Xanthobacter dioxanivorans: one gene and its partner. The protein of the gene in region 1 interacts with the protein of each later gene in a pairwise test. Links are inferred from orthologs where the notes say so. Each region holds a gene or a part of one and is shown on either strand. Other genes may lie near its edges.

Region 1 (10,648 bases):
CGAGCACGCGGCCGTCGAGATGCACGATGTCGCCCGGCTCGGCGGCTTCGGGGCGCAGACGCTCCACCACTTCCGCATAGTCGCCGCCGGGCACGAAGCAGATGTCCTGGCTGTCCGGCTTGTCCGCCACCGGCAGGCCGAATTCGGCGGCGAGCGCCCGCACGTCCGCCTTGCGCATCTCGCCGAGGGGGAAGCGCAGGCGGTCGAGCTGCGCGGCGGTGGTGGCATAAAGGAAATAGGACTGGTCGCGCGCCTCCTCCGCCGCCCGGAAGAGGCCGCGCCGGCCATCGGGCAGCGCTCGGCTGGCCACATAATGGCCGGTGGCCAGGTAGCGGGCGCCGAGCTCCTCGGCTGTGGCGAGGAGGTCGCGGAACTTGACCGTGCGGTTGCAGTCCACGCAGGGGATCGGCGTGACGCCCGCGGCGTAGCTCGCGGCGAAGCGGTCGATCACCTCCTCCTGGAAGCGGCTTTCATAATCCAGCACGTAATGGGGGATGCCCAGGGTGCGGGCCACCTCGCTGGCGTCGTAGATGTCCTGCCCGGCACAGCAGGCGCCGCGCCGGTGGGCCGCCTCGCCATGGTCGTAGAGCTGGAGCGTCACGCCCACCACGTCATAGCCGGCGCGCGCCAGGAGGCCCGCCACCACGGAGGAATCCACCCCGCCCGACATGGCCACCACCACGCGGATGGAGGCGGGGTCGCCCGGCATGTCGAAGGGAGGAGCCGCTGGGATCATGTTGGTTCTTCGTTCCGCCGCGTGGCGCGGGCGCGGCCTCAATATAGGTGCGTGCGCCCGGGACGCAATTCGTTCCCGTTCTCAGGCCAGGTTTCCGGGCCAGGTTTCCGGGCCAGGTTTCCGGGCGAGGTTCTCGGGCCCCGTTCTCTGGGCCGCGTCCTCTTGGTCCTGCATCACGGCAAAATCGGGGTCGGTCGCGCCGCCGGGGCAGGCTGCACGCAGCTCCCCTCTCGTGGGACCGACGGATGCGGGGGGTGCGAGGCGCGCCGACGCTCCTATGCGCGCGCGGCGCGGCGGGCGGGCTCCTCGTCCTCCGCCGGGCCCTCGAACACCGCGATCAGCGCCCGCCTTATGGTGGACTGGCGGGCGGCGCCGGTGATCTTCGCGCCCATCAGGTCGGTGACGTAGAACACGTCCACCGCCCGCTCGCCGAAGGTGGCCACATGCGCCGAGGCGATGTTGAGGTTGAGCCGCGACAGGGTGTTGGTGAGGGCGAACAGCAGGCCCGGCCGGTCGAGGCCGGACACCTCCACCACCGTGTGCCGGTTGGACCAGGAATTGTTCACCGTCACCTCGGGCTCCACGGTGAAGGTGCGGCGGCCCTTGGGCAGCTTGCGGGCCATCACCTCCGGCAGCCGGACCTCGCCGGTCAGCGCCTGCTCCACCGCCTCCTGGATGCGGCCGGCGCGGCGCAGTTCGTCGTCGTCCCGGTCGAAGGCGCGGCGGATGGCGATGGTGTCGAGGGCAAGGCCGTCGGTGGTGGTGGAGATGTGGGCGTCCACGATGTTCGCCCCCGCCGCCGCGCACGCCCCGGCGATGATCGACAGCAGCTTGGGATGGTCGGGCGCGAGCACGGTGAGGGTGGTGATGCCGCGCCCCGGCTCCAGCGCCGCATGGGTGGCGATGGAGCGACCGGCCTGCTCGGTGGCATCGACGAAGCGGGCGTGGCGCAGCTTGGTGTCGAGGTCCACCCGCAGCCAGTAGGGCGGGTAGTGCCGCGCCACGTAGGTGGCCACCTTCTCGTCGGTCCAGTCGGAAAGCGCGTGGCGGAACTGGCCCTGGGCGGCGGTGACGCGCTTGCCCCGGTCCACTTCCGAGAAGCCGCCGGTGAGGACCGGCTCGGTCTCATAATAAAGCGTGCGCAGCAGCTGGGCCTTCCAGCCGTTCCACGTGCCCGGCCCCACCGCCTTGATATCGGCGGTGGTGATGATGGTGAGCAGCTTCATGCGCTCGAGGTTCTGCACCACCGAGGCGAAGTTCTCGATGGTCTTGCGGTCGGACAGGTCGCGGGACTGGGCCACCTGCGACATGACGAGGTGCTGCTCCACCAGCCAGGCCACCGTCTCGGTCTCCACCGGCGAGAGGCCGAAGCGCGGGCACAGGCGCCGGGCGATGCGGGCGCCGGCCACCGAGTGGTCCTCGGGGCGGCCCTTGGCGATGTCGTGCAGGAGCAGGGCCACATAGAGCAGGTTGCGGTTCTTCACCGTGCCCATGAGGTCGTTGGCGAGGCCGTTCTCCGGATTGACCTTGCGCTCGATCTCCGAGAGCACGCCGATGCAGCGCAAGAGGTGCTCGTCCACCGTATAGTGGTGGTACATGTTGAATTGCATCATGGCCACGACCTTGCCGAACTCCGGCAGGAAGCGGCCGAGCACGCCGGCCTCGTTCATGCGCCGCAGGACCGTCTCAGGCGCGTTCTTCGAGGTGACGATCTCCAGGAACAGGCGGTTCGCCTCGGCATTCTCGCGCACGGCGGCGTCGATCAGCGGCAGCGAGCGGGCGGCCAGCTGCATGGCATCGGGATGGAGCGCGAGGTTGCGCTTGTCCGCCACGTGGAAGATGCGGATGAGGTTGACCGGGTCGCGCCGGAACGCGTCCTCGTCCGCCACGTTCAGGCGGTCATGGTCGAGGATGAAGTCCGTCGTTTCCTTCAGCGTGATGCGGCGCGAGCCGGCACGGAAGCGCTCCACCATGCCCTTGAGGCCGGGAACCGGCTTCTCGTGGCGCTCCTCCAGCGCGGCGGAGAGGATGGCGGTAAGGTCGCCCACATCCTTCGCCACGAGGAAATAGTGCTTCATGAAGCGTTCCACGTCCTTCTGGCCGGGATGCTCCGTGTAGCCGAGGCGCTGGGCCATATCCCGCTGCACGTCGAAGGACAGGCGGTCCTCGGGGCGGCCGGTGAGGAAGTGGAGATGGCAGCGCACCGACCAGAGGAAGTCCTCGCAGCGGGTGAAGAGGCGCGCCTCCTCGCGGGTGAAGACCGCCTTCGCCACCAGCTGGCTGGTGGTCTGCACCCGGTAGACGTACTTGGCGATCCAGAACAGGGTGTGCAGGTCGCGCAGCCCGCCCTTGCCGTCCTTCACATTGGGTTCGACCAGGTAGCGCGACTGGCCGGAGCGGCGCAGGCGCTCTTCCCGCTCCGCCATCTTGGCGGCGACGAACTCGGCCCCGGTGCCTTCCACTACTTCCTTGTCGAAGCGCTTCTCCAGGTCCTCGAACAGGGCTTTCTCGCCCACCAGGTAGCGCGCCTCGAGGATGGAGGTGCGGATGGTGAAGTCCGCCCGCGCCTGGCGCAGGCACTCCTCCACCGAGCGCGTGGCGTGGCCCACCTTCAGCCCGAGATCCCACAGGATATAAAGCATGGCCTCGGCCACGCTCTCGCCCCAGGCGGTCTGCTTGTAGGGCAAGAGGAACAGGATGTCCGTGTCGGACCCTGGCGCCATCATGCCCCGGCCGTATCCGCCCACCGCGGCGACGGCCATGCGCTCCGAGCGGGAGGGGTTGTCCACCGGATAGAGGAAGGTGGCCGCCACCTCATGGGCCGAGGTGATGACCGCGTCCTGCAGGGCGGACAGGCGCATGGCGCAGCAGCGCCCGCAGCCGTCCTCCTTCAACAGGCGCTCAGCTTCGGCGTGGCCCTCCTGGAGGGCCTTCTTGAGGCGGAGCACGACCGCGTTGCGCAGGTCGATGTCACGTCCCTTGTGGGCGGCGCCGATCTCTCGGATCTCCGCCTTGAGCATCAAGCCTTCGAAGGGTTCGCCGATGACGCGGTGGGCTCTGGGGGTACGGATGGTGGACATGCTCGGCGATCTGCAAGGCCCGCGAGGAAAAGGCAGTCTTCCCCTTTACCGCAATCATCCGCTGGCCGCGAGCGGCGTGTTGCGGCTGCGCTCATCAAAGCGCCCATCTTCGGAGGGAGGATGCGTACCTGACGCAAGGAGATGCATCATGCGAGGATGGACGAGGGGGAGGGTGCCGGCGGTCCTCGTCATGGCCGGGTTGACTGTCGCCGGCTTGACTGTCGCCGGCTTGGCCGTGGGCACGCAGGCCGCGCAGGCGCAGACAGCGGCCCAGACCCGGCAGTCACCGGCCCAGACCCGGCCGAGCGCGCGCCCGACGCCGAAGCCCACCCAGCCCGCCCGCACGTCGCCGACCACGCGGTCCCGGTCCACGTCCCCGCTGCGTCCGGACCCGACGCCGGATCCGCGGCCGAACCCCTACCCGAAGCCGCAGCCGACGCGGCCGACGACGCAGGCCCCCCGCATGGCCCCGCCGCCCGACGACCCGTCGCCGGTGGTGCTCCAGCCGTCCCAGCGTGCGTGGGGGCCCGGCGGGCCAGTGGCGGCCGGCGCGGCCCTCGGCTCACTGCAGCCGGGACTTGCCACCTCCGTGGCGGGTCCGGCTCCGGCCAACGGCATGTGCTGGTATTACAAGACCCCTGACCGCCGGGTCGGCTTCTGGGACAAGTGCACGCCGTAGCGGCGGCACGCCGTGGGATCGCTGGCGTCCCGGCTTGACCCCCGCCGGGGCCGGCTTTGCGGGCCTTCCTTAACCGCTCCTTATGGCCGCCGACCTTACCTTTCGCCATCGCGGCCGCCGGGAAGGCGTCTGCGGCACGCGCTGCGCTTCCGCCCCAATTCCATGGTGGAAGGGGCGGGAATCGATCGATTGGTGAGCGACGGGTCTTGCGGATGGTGGCACGCGGACGAGGCGAGGGCATGAGGCGGGAACCGGTGCTGGAGCGCCAGGAATCCCTGTTCGACATCCGCCTCGATGCGCGCGACCGCTCGGGTGGCGCCCCGCCTCCGGCGGACCCGCCGCGCCGCGTCCGCGCCGCGAAGAAGGCCGAGCCACCGCCGGAGCCGCCGGCGCCCCGCCGCGGCCGCGCCGAGCCGCCCGCCCGCCCGCGGCGCAGGCGGCGGGGGCCGTTCCTGTTCCGCCTCGTCAAATGGGGCTTCATCCTCGGCCTGTGGGGCGTCCTGGCCCTCGCCGGCGTCATCGCCTACGAGGCGTCGAAGCTGCCGCCCATGCAGACGCTGATGATCCCCAAGCGTCCGCCCACCGTCACCGTGCTGGCCGCCGACGGCAAGGCGCTGGCGACGCGCGGCGACATGGGCGGTGTCGCGGTGCCCATCCGCGAGCTGCCGCCCTATCTGCCGAAGGCGTTCGTCGCCATCGAGGACCAGCGCTTCTACAGTCATTTCGGCCTCGATCCGGAGGGCCTGGCGCGGGCGCTGGTCACCAATCTCACCTCGCGGCGCCTGCGGCAGGGCGGCTCGACGCTGACCCAGCAGCTGGCCAAGAACCTGTTCCTCACCCAGGAGCGCACCGCCTCGCGCAAGGTGCAGGAGCTGGTGCTGGCCCTGTGGCTGGAGCACAAGTTCACCAAGGACGAGATCCTCGACCTCTATCTCAACCGCGTCTATTTCGGCGCCGGCGCCTACGGGGTGGAGGCGGCGGCCCAGCGCTATTTCGGCAAATCGGCCCGGCAGGTGAGCCTCGCCGAGGCGGCCATGCTCGCCGGGCTGGTCAATTCCCCCTCCCGCCTTGCCCCCACGCGCAACCTCAGGGGGGCGCAGCAGCGCGCCGCTTTGGTCCTCTCCGCCATGCGCCAGCAGGCGATGATCTCGCAGGACATGGCCGGCGCCGCCCTCGCCCGTCCGGCGCAGCTGTCGCGCGCCGGCATGCCGGATTCGTCCGGCTACGTGGCCGATTGGGTGATGGACCAGATGGATTCCTTCGTCGGCGAACTGCCCGGCGACGTCACTGTGCGCACCACGGTGGAGCCCGCCCTGCAGCAGGCGGCCGAGCGCGCGCTCGAGGACACCCTGGCGAAATCCGGCGCCAAGTACGGCGTCGGGCAGGGCGCGCTGGTGATGCTCGACACGGACGGCGCGGTGAAGGCGCTCATCGGCGGCCGCTCCTATGCGGACAGCCAGTACAACCGGGCGGTCACGGCGCGGCGCCAGCCGGGCTCCGCCTTCAAGCCCTTCATCTACCTGACTGCGCTGGAGCACGGCCTGACCCCGGACACCGTGCGCGAGGACGCGCCGGTCCAGCTCAAGGGCTGGCGGCCTGAGAATTCCACCCACGACTATCGCGGTCCGGTGACGCTGACCACCGCCCTCGCGCTCTCGCTCAACACCGTCTCGGTCCGCCTGACCCTGGAGGTCGGCCCCAAGGCGGTGGTGGCGACGGCGAAGCGCCTCGGCATCGCCTCGGCGCTCGATCCCAACCCCTCCATCGCCCTCGGCACGTCCGAGGTGTCGGTGCTGGAGCTGGCATCCGCTTATACCCCCTTCGCCAATGGCGGCATCGGCGTGGTGCCCCATGTGATCGACACGGTGAAGTCGGCGGACGGCAAGACCCTCTACCAGCGCGCCGGCGCCGGGCCCGGCCGCGTCATGGATCCCGCCTATGCGGCCATGATGAACCAGATGATGACCCAGACCCTCGCCATCGGCACCGCCCGCCGCGCCGACCTGCCGGGCTGGCAGGCGGCGGGCAAGACGGGCACCTCGCAGGATTATCGCGACGCCTGGTTCGTCGGCTACACGGCGCGCTACGTGACGGCGGTGTGGCTCGGCAACGACGATTCCTCGCCCACCAAGAAGGCATCCGGCGCCAACCTGCCGGTGGAGATCTGGAGCCGGGTGATGAAGACGGCGCACCAGAATGTGCCGGTCGCCGAATTGCCCGGAGGCCTGCGCACGGCCGGTTTCGGCGGCATCGGCTATGGCCAGCCGGGTGGCAGCTTCCTGCCGCCCGAGAGCGTGCCGGACGACCGGCCGCCGGCCGTGGTGGGGGAAGCGCCCGCGCCCCGGCAGGAGGAGCCCATGACCCTCGACCGCTGGTTCGTGCAGACCTTCCTGGGAGGCGGCCAGCGGCGATGAAGGGGATCTGCCGTCGCACCGAACGGCTCAGCCCGGCTGACCCTTGCCGGGCCGCGCGCCTTGCGTCGGTGGCCCGGCTCTAGGATAAGGCTGGGATGACCAGCCCCGTTTCCGACGTCGCGCCCGACGCTCCCGATCCCTTCCTCGAAACCGGCCGGCTGCTGTTCGCCGGCGATTGGCAGTTCGTCACGGCGGCGCCCACCATCGAGGTGCTGCCGCCCATGCAGGGGATGGAGATCGCCCTGGCCGGCCGCTCCAACGTCGGCAAGTCCTCGCTGGTCAATGCGCTGACCGGCCGCAAGGCGCTGGCGCGCACCTCGGTGACCCCCGGTCGGACGCAGGAGCTCATCTTCTTTCGGGTCGGCCCCGAACTGTCCCTCGTCGACATGCCGGGCTACGGCTTCGCCAAGGCGCCGAAGGAGAAGGTGGACGCCTGGACGCGGACCATCAAGGCGTATCTGCGGGGCCGGGTGAATCTGGCGCGGGTGTTCGTGCTCATCGATTCCCGCCATGGCATCAAGCCGGTGGACGAGGAGATCCTGGACCTGCTCGACAAGGCCGCGGTCTCCTACGCCATCATCCTCACCAAGATCGATCAGGTGAAGCCGACCGCCCTGCCGGGCGTGATCGCCGGGGTCGAGGACAAGATCCGCCGCAGGCCCGCGGCCTATCCGGTGGTCTATCCCACATCAAGCGAGAGCGGGGCCGGCTTTCCCGAGCTTCGGGCCGCGGTGGCGCGGCTCCTGGCCGAGCAGGGCTGAAGCGGCCGGTCGTCACGAAGCTCCCGATGGGCCGGGGGCGGAGGGGCCATTGCGCCGGGGTGGGGAAAGCGGCCCGGGGCGCCGGCGGAACGGCTTGCGGGTGCATGACGCCGCGCCGAATTCAGGGCGTTTCCGTCAGCCGTCGGGGCGCGGCAATGCCCGCGCCAAGGGGGCGGCGACGCTTGATCGGCGGTGTTAGAATAGTCCGTCGGCGGCCCGCCGTCTCAGGCGGACGTGTCGGCGAGCGAAAACAGGCGCGCGCGATTTCGGCGCGCCTGATCTCAGCGCCGGTCGCTTTCTTCCTGGAGGAGGGCCTCGGTGGCGGCGATGGCGCCTTCGAGGTCGGAAAGCTTGCGCAGCGTGCCATCGGAAGGAAGAGTGGTGCTCTTCGCTGCGGTCAGGAGCAGGTCACGCTGAGCCGACTTGAGACGTTCGAGAAGGCTCGAAAGGTCGGCCTCTGCCTGTTGCGCCATTTTATTATTCAACTCCACAAATGCAGAAAACAGGCGCAGCCTGCGAGCCACGCCCGTTTGCTTGTTCAGCGCCTGCCGCCCGAAATCACGGGCGACAGGCGGAAGAATTCAGTCGGCGAGTTCGATGCCGCGGGCTTCGGGGCCCTTGGGACCCTGACCCACCTGCACCACCACGCGCTGGCCCTCGGCCAGATCGGTGAGGCCGGACCGGGAGATGACGGTGACATGCACGAACACGTCCTTGCCGCCGCCTTCCACCGCGATGAAGCCGAAACCCTTGTCGGGGTTGTACCACTTCACCGTGCCGACGCGCTCCTCGGTGGGGCCGGTCGCCGCACGCGGGCCGGCGCCCGCGGAACGGGGCGCGCCGCCGCCGAAGCCACCGCCGCCAGCACCGGCGCCGAAGCTGGTGCGGCGCGGGGGAGCGGCTTCCGCCGTGGAGGTATCGACCTCAAGCACTTCGGTGACCTGACGGCCTTTCTGGCCCTGGCCGACACGCACCGAAAGCTTGGATCCGGGAGGCACGCTCTCCTGGCCGGCGGCTTCGAGGGCGCGGGCATGGAGGAAGACGTCGCCCGAGCCATCGGCGAGCTCGACGAAGCCGAAGCCCTTCTCGGGGTTGAACCACTTCACCGTGGCGTCGATGGGCGGGCCCGACGGCATGGGGGCACTGAAGCTGCTGCTCGGCGATGAAAACGGACGGTCCCCTCCGAAGCCGCGGTCACGCGGCGGCGCAAAGTCGTCGTCAAAGCCACGGCGGCGCGGCTCTCGGAAGTCTCGGTTACGGCTCATGTGTATTTCCGTTGAGGTCAGTCGCCAATTTTGGCTTAGGGCCATCCACCACTGCCAGATGAAGATGCGTTCTTCGTGCCAATTTAAGATGCACGCACAGGGCGTCTTGAGTTCCGCCTTCGCACAACGCTCGATCCAGCCACCCGCGTCTCGCCTCGTAGCCTAATGGACAAGGTCGGAATTTCGTGCCCATGCGCATGGGCCCACGCCTCCAACCAGCAAACAGACTATCACATCTGCTTGGCTTTGGTACATGAATGTTGAATGACCGGAGCGGGCCGTGCACCGCCGCCGTGGCCGGGGACAAGTGCCTACCGCTGCGGCGAAAAGGCTCAGTTGCACCGCCGCGCCGGTGCGCCGCGGCATATCGGAAGAACTCCAATTTTTATTTCGCCGGTATCCATCTATTCATGTCGGCATGCAACGCGTGGGGGCCCGGAAGCGCCCCGCCCTTGAGGAAGCCGCGATGACCCACCCTGACGAGCGCACCCGCCATCATGCGGCAGCGGACGCGCCGCCCTTCGAGGGGTCACCCCTCGACCTGCCGCCGTCGCAGGAGGCGCTGGCGCTGATGGAGGCGCGCCGTTCCCTGCCGCTGCGGGCCCTCGTGGCGCCAGGCCCCACCGTCGACGAGCTCCGACCGCATGTTGGCCATCGCCACCCGGGTGCCCGATCACGGCCGCCTCGTGCCGTGGCGCTTCATCGTTCTGGAAGGCGAGGGCAGGGCGGTGGCCGGGGATCGGCTCGACGCCCTGTATGCCACCCAAAATCCCGGCCTGGCGCCGGACAAGGCGCATATGTGGCGCGACTATCTGCTGCGCGCGCCGGTGACCGTGGTGGCGGTGAGCCGGCCGGATCCGGCGGCGAAGGTGCCGGTGTTCAACCAGGTGCTGTCGGCGGGGGCGGCCTGCATGAACCTCGTGCTGGCGGCCACCGCCCTCGGCTATTCCGCGCTGTGGCTGCTGAAATGGCCGGGCCGGGATCCCGATGCGGCGGCGCTGCTCGGCGTGGCGCCGCACGAGACGGTAGCCGGCTTCCTCCACATCGGACGCCCGGCGGCGCGGGCGCCGGACCGCCCGCGGCCGCGCCTCGACGAGGTGGTGACGCGCTTTAAGCCCTGAACGCTCCGCCGATCTCGAAGCGGGGTCAGTGCGTCAGCTGCATTTCCACGCGATAGGCGCGACGGAAGTAGATCGCCGAGACATACAGCGCGGCGAGGCCGAACAGCGCCATGAGGGCATATTCGCCGATGTCGCCGAGGTTGGCGAGGCCGGCGAGCGCCCAACCGGCGGCGACGGCGGTGGCGAAGGCTTCGGTGGCGATGAGGGCCGTCGCGCTCAAGACCGTCAGCGCATGGCGCCCCTTGCCCCTCGTCCCGGCACCCTTCGCCCCCGTCTTGTCCGAACCCGCCATCTTTCGTCTCCCGCACGGCGTCAGGAACAGCCTGCCGTCCGCCCCAGCGCGCTTTTGCGTTCCAGTGAAACGCAAGACGCGCTAGATGATTGGTTTAACGCATTTTCTTCACGCGAACCGCAACCCGCTTCGCTCGAAAACGCCCGATATGGGCGGCGAAACTGCGACGGGCGCGGCCCGGGGTCAAGTGCGACCCCCTCGGCCGTGGCCCGCACCGCGACCCTTGCCCGCCGGACCGAGGACGATCATGCAGCCAGCCCACGCCTTCGAAAGCACCCATGCGACGCGCGGTGTCGTCGC
Region 2 (5,061 bases), 340 kb from region 1 along the record:
GAAGCCGAGCGCCTGGCCACCCTGCGCGCCGGCATCCGCAAGGAGCGCGATGCCATGTCCCTCATGAAGGCCGAGTGGGCGCGCCGCACCTCGCCCGTCTACATCCAGGGGCTCGCCGAGCGGCACCTCGACATGAAGCGCCTCGACGTGGATTCCATCTCCAGCCTCGACGACCTGCCCGAGAAGCCGGGCGGCAACTCGGACGGCATCGGCGGCATGATCGAGGCCCTGGTGGACGCCCCGCTCGTCACCTCCTCCACCGGCAAGCCGGCAGCCTCGCCGACCGCGCCCACCAGCTCGGGGGCGCCACCGTGCCCGCGACCTCCGCGCTCAGGCCCGCCACCCCGCCGAAGCCGTCCGCGAGCGCGGCGGCGGCACCCCGGCCGCAGGCGCCGCGTCCCGCGCCGGTGGTCCAGCCGGCCCCCGCCGCTCCGCCCGCCGCGGCCCCGGCGCCCCAGCCCGAATCCACCAATCCCCTGGAGCGTCTGCTGCCCCCCGGCTTCCTGTCCGGTTTCCGCTGACGAGGTCGCCATGGTCGAGAAGACATCCCTTTCCGCCCGTCTCTCCGGCTTCGCCGCGCGGGCCGCCACCGCCGCCGGCCCCGTGGTCGCGCGCCTCGACGCCATGTCCGCCGATCTGCTCGCCGCCGGCGGGCGTTCCATCGCGTCGGGCAGCCGCGCCACCGCGAGCGGCCTCGGCCGCACCCTCCTCTTCGCCGGGCGCGTCGCGCAGGCGATCACCGTCCTGGCGGCCCGAGCCGCATATCGCGGCTGCCGGCACATGGTGCGCGGCCTGCTCGGCATCGGCCGCGGCGACGCCGAGACGGTGGCGCGCGGGCGAATCAAGCTGATCATGGCGGCCTTCTGCGCCGTGTTCGTCGCCATCGGCGCGCAGCTCGCCCACCTCGCCTTCACCTCCGACCCCGGCGCAACGCGCGGGCGTGGCTCGGACGCGGTGTCCTCCGCCCGCCCGGACGTGATCGACCGCAACGGCGACATCGTCGCCATCGACGTGAAGTCGCCATCCTTGTTCGCCGAGCCCAAGCGCCTCATCGATCCCGACGAGGCGCTGGAGGGCCTGCTCAAGGTGCTGCCCGACCTGAACGTGGCCGAGGCGCGCGCCCGGCTGAACTCCGGCAAGGGCTTCGCCTGGCTCAAGCGCGAGATCACCCCGTCCCAGATGCGCGCCATCCACCGGCTCGGCATCCCCGGCATCGGCTTCCTGAAGGAGAACCGCCGCATCTACCCGGACGGGCCCATCCTCTCCCACGTCATCGGCGGCGTGAACGTGGACAACCAGGGGATTTCCGGCCTCGAGAAATGGATCGACGGGCGCGGCCTCGCCGAGCTCCACCTCGCCGGCTTCGCCACCGACCTCCAGCAGGCGCCGGTCCAGCTGTCCATGGACATGCGCGTGCAGCACGCGGTGCGCGACGAGCTGCTGCGGGCCAAGAACAAGTTCTCCGCCCTCCACGCCATGGCCGTGGTGACGGAGGTGAACACCGGCGAGATCGTCTCCATGGTCTCGCTCCCGGACTTCGACCCCAACGTGTCCGGAAACCCCACCGACGACGCCTATCTCAACCGCCTCACCACCGGCGTCTACGAGATGGGCTCCACCTTCAAGGCCCTGTCCTTCGCCATGGCGCTGGATTCCGGCAAGATCGGCCTCAGCTCCTCGTTCGACGCCCGCGGCGCGCTGCATTTCGGCCGCTTCAAGATTTCCGACTACCACGCGGAGAACCGGGTGCTGACGGTGCCGGAGATCTTCCTCGTCTCGTCCAACGTGGGCACGGCGAAGATGGTGCTCTCGCTCGGCGTGGAGGCGCACAAGCAGTTCCTCAAGAAGATGGGCCAGCTCGACCGGCTGCGCACCGAGCTGCCGGAAAGCTCCGAGCCCATCGTGCCTAAGCGCTGGGGCGAGCTGAACTCCGCCACCATCGCCTTCGGCCACGGCCTCTCCGTCGCCCCGCTGCAGGCGGTGATGGCGGTGAACTCCATGATGAACGGCGGCTTCCTCATCCCGCCCACCTTCTTGAAGCGCAGCCCGGAGGAGGCGCAGAAGGTGGCGGTGCGGGTGCTGAAGCCGGAGACCTCGGACAAGATGCGCTACATCATGCGCCTCAATGCCGAGAAGGGCACCGCCACCAAGGCGGAGGTTCCCGGCTATATGGTCGGCGGCAAGACCGGCACCGCCGAGAAGGTGGTGAACGGGCGCTACGCCAAGAACAAGCTCCTGACCTCCTTCACCGCGGTGTTCCCCATGGACAGGCCGCGCTACCTCGTCCTGGTCATGCTGGACGAGCCGAAGGCCACGTCGGAAACCTACGGCTTCGCCACGTCCGGCTGGAACGCGGCGCCCACGGCCGGCAAGATCGTCGAGCGCATCGCCCCCTTGCTCAACATCGCCCCCCGGCAGAACCTGCCCACGGCCGAGCAGATGCTGCGCATGCCGCTGAAGGTGGCCGACCGGCACTGAGGGGCTCAACTTGATACCGCCGCCGCCAGGGACTGACGACGGCGGCGTGACAACCGGCGCGGGTGGATGCCAAAAGAGGTCCGATGACCAATCTTCCTCTTGGACAGCTTCTCGACGGCCACGCCCGCATCATGACCGAAGGCGCGGGCGCCGATCCCGTCTTCGGCCTCTCCGCGGACAGCCGCCGGATCACGCCCGGCGACCTCTTCGTGGCGGTTCCCGGCACCCATGCCGACGGCACCCGCTTCATCGCCGACGCGGTGGCCCGCGGCGCATCGGCGGTGCTCATGGAGCCTGCCGCCCCCCGGCCCGCTCTGCCGCCGCAGGTGGCGCTCGCGTTCTCCCTTGATGCGCGGCGCTCCCTGGCTCTAGCGGCGGCGCGCCTTCATCCGCGCCAGCCGGCCACCGTCGCCGCCGTGACCGGCACCGCCGGCAAGACCTCCGTCGCGGTCTTCCTGCGGCAGATCTGGGAGCGGCTCGGGCACAAGGCGGCGTATCTCGGCACCATCGGCCTCGTGGCGCCGGATGGCGCCGCCTATGGTAGCCTCACCACGCCCGACCCGTTGGAACTGCACGCCACCCTCGACCGGCTGGCCGGGGAAGGCGTCACCCACATGGCGCTGGAGGCCTCCTCCCACGGGCTCGACCAGAAGCGCCTCGACGGGGTGCGCATCGTCGCCGGCGGCTTCACCAATCTCGGCCGCGACCATCTCGACTACCATCCCACCATGGATGCCTACTTCCGGGCCAAGCTGCGGCTGTTCACCGAAGTGATGCCGGACCATGGCACCGCGGTGGCGGTCACCGCCGCCCCGTTCGCCGCCACCGCCCTCGCCTGGGCGGAAACACGGGGCCTGAGCCTGCTGCCCATCGGCGAGGGAGCGGGGCTCGACATCTTCGGCGTCACCGGCGCGGGCGCCGGACAGAAGGTGATGTTCGCCGACGGCACCAGCGCCGTGGTGCCGCTGGTGGGCCGCTTCCAGCTCGACAACGCCCTGCTCGCGGCGGGCCTTGCCATCGCCTGCGGGGCCGAGCGGGCGCCGGTGCTCGCGGCGCTTGCCACCCTCAAGGGCGTGCCCGGGCGACTCGAGCGCATCGGCGAGGACCCGCGCCGGCTGGTCTTCGTGGACTACGCCCACAAGCCCGAGGCCCTCGCCACCGTGCTCAACACCCTGCGTGCGTCCGTGCCGGGCCGTCTGGTGGTGGCCTTCGGATGCGGCGGCGACCGGGACAAGGGCAAGCGGCCGATCATGGGCGCCATCGCCGGCGCCAAGGCGGATGTGGTCATCGTCACCGACGACAATCCCCGCAGCGAGGACCCCGCCGGCATCCGCGCCGAGATCCTCGCCGGGGCCCCCGGGGCGCGGGAGATCGGCGACCGGGCGGAAGCCATCCGGGCGGGCGTGGCCATGCTCCAGCCGGGGGATGTATTGCTTGTTGCCGGCAAGGGTCACGAAACCGGCCAAATCATCGGCGACCGGACATATCCGTTCTCGGATGCGGCGGAAGTTCTCGCCGCCCTCGAGGCAGGCTGACCGGTCGGGTTGCATCAACCGGAGCGGTCGGTCCGTCTTTCAACCTGGAGTCAAGGAGCCCCGCGTTCTCCGATCGGCTTGCCCAGCGAGACGATCGGCGCGTGCTCCGGAGGAGGTAGCGGCATGAGCTTGAGCGGTCGGATCCTCCACACCGTCGCAGAGATGGCGGCGGCGATGGGCGCGGAGGTGCGCGGCACACCCGCCGACGCCACCGGCATCTCCATCGACAGCCGGACGCTCGCGCCGGGCGACGCCTTCTTCGCCATCGCCGGCGAGAACAGCGACGGCCATGCCTATGTGGCGAAGGCGCTGGCCGCCGGCGCCGCGCTGGCGGTGGTGTCGCGCGAGAAGGCCGGCGCATTGCCCGAGGACGACTTGCCCGAGGACGCCCCGCTCCTGGTGGTGGATGATGTGCTCGCCGGCCTCGCCGACCTTGCCCGCGCCAGCCGGGCGCGCACCTCCGCGCAGATCGTGGCCGTCACCGGATCGGTGGGCAAGACCACCACCAAGGAGGCCCTGCGCATCGCCCTCGGCGCCGATGGCGAAACCCACGCCTCCGCCGCCTCCTACAACAATCACTGGGGCGTGCCGCTCTCCCTCGCCCGGCTGCCGCGCGAGGCGCGCTACGGCGTGTTCGAGATCGGCATGAACCATCCCGGCGAGATCACCCCGCTGGTCCGGCTGGTGCGCCCGCACGTGGCCATCGTCACCACCGTCGAGCCGGTGCACATCGCCCAGTTCTCCTCCATCGAGGAGATCGCCGACGCCAAGGCGGAGATCTTCGACGGCATGGAGGACGGCGGCGCGGCGGTGCTCAACCTCGACAATCCGCTGTTCCCCCGCCTGAAGGCGGCGGCACAGGCCCGCGGCATCGAACGCATCGTCACCTTCGGCTCCGCCGAGGCGGCGGACGTGCGGCTGAAGGATGTGGCGCTGCAGTCCTACTGCTCGGTGGGGGTGGCCGACGTGATGGGCACCCCGGTGACCTTCAAGGTGGGCATGCCCGGCCGGCACATCGTGCAGAACATGCTGGCGGTGCTCGCCGCGG

The links.
Region 2: the proteins of EZH22_RS06320 (region 1) and EZH22_RS07835 interact in binary tests that used the Escherichia coli proteins (3 or more experiments, as listed by UniProt). The link is inferred for Xanthobacter dioxanivorans from one-to-one orthologs.

The regions. Positions count from the first base shown.
Region 1 is NZ_CP063362.1:1,305,715-1,316,362, reverse strand. Bases 4,354-7,321 are described here. They hold EZH22_RS06320 (transglycosylase domain-containing protein), read left to right. Parts: upstream 4,354-4,734; coding sequence 4,735-6,909; downstream 6,910-7,321. Other genes in these bases: yihA (ribosome biogenesis GTP-binding protein YihA/YsxC), read left to right, coding at 7,005-7,321; EZH22_RS06325 (hypothetical protein), read left to right, coding at 4,354-4,495. In the rest of the region: tRNA 2-thiouridine(34) synthase MnmA, read right to left, coding at 1-736; EZH22_RS06330 ([protein-PII] uridylyltransferase), read right to left, coding at 1,012-3,816; more of EZH22_RS06325, read left to right, coding at 3,965-4,353; more of yihA, read left to right, coding at 7,322-7,670; EZH22_RS06310 (hypothetical protein), read right to left, coding at 7,952-8,194; EZH22_RS32350 (cold-shock protein), read right to left, coding at 8,252-8,935; EZH22_RS06300 (nitroreductase family protein), read left to right, coding at 9,580-10,056; EZH22_RS06295 (hypothetical protein), read right to left, coding at 10,082-10,348. UniProt on the Escherichia coli protein: Cell wall formation. Synthesis of cross-linked peptidoglycan from the lipid intermediates.
Region 2 is NZ_CP063362.1:1,649,649-1,654,709, reverse strand. The notes cover bases 185-3,129. They hold EZH22_RS07835 (peptidoglycan D,D-transpeptidase FtsI family protein), read left to right. Parts: upstream 185-780; coding sequence 781-2,478; downstream 2,479-3,129. Other genes in these bases: EZH22_RS07830 (UDP-N-acetylmuramoyl-L-alanyl-D-glutamate--2,6-diaminopimelate ligase), read left to right, coding at 2,562-3,129. Outside these bases: more of EZH22_RS07830, read left to right, coding at 3,130-4,013; EZH22_RS07825 (UDP-N-acetylmuramoylalanyl-D-glutamyl-2,6-diaminopimelate--D-alanyl-D-alanine ligase), read left to right, coding at 4,137-5,061. UniProt on the Escherichia coli protein: Essential cell division protein that catalyzes cross-linking of the peptidoglycan cell wall at the division septum. Required for localization of FtsN.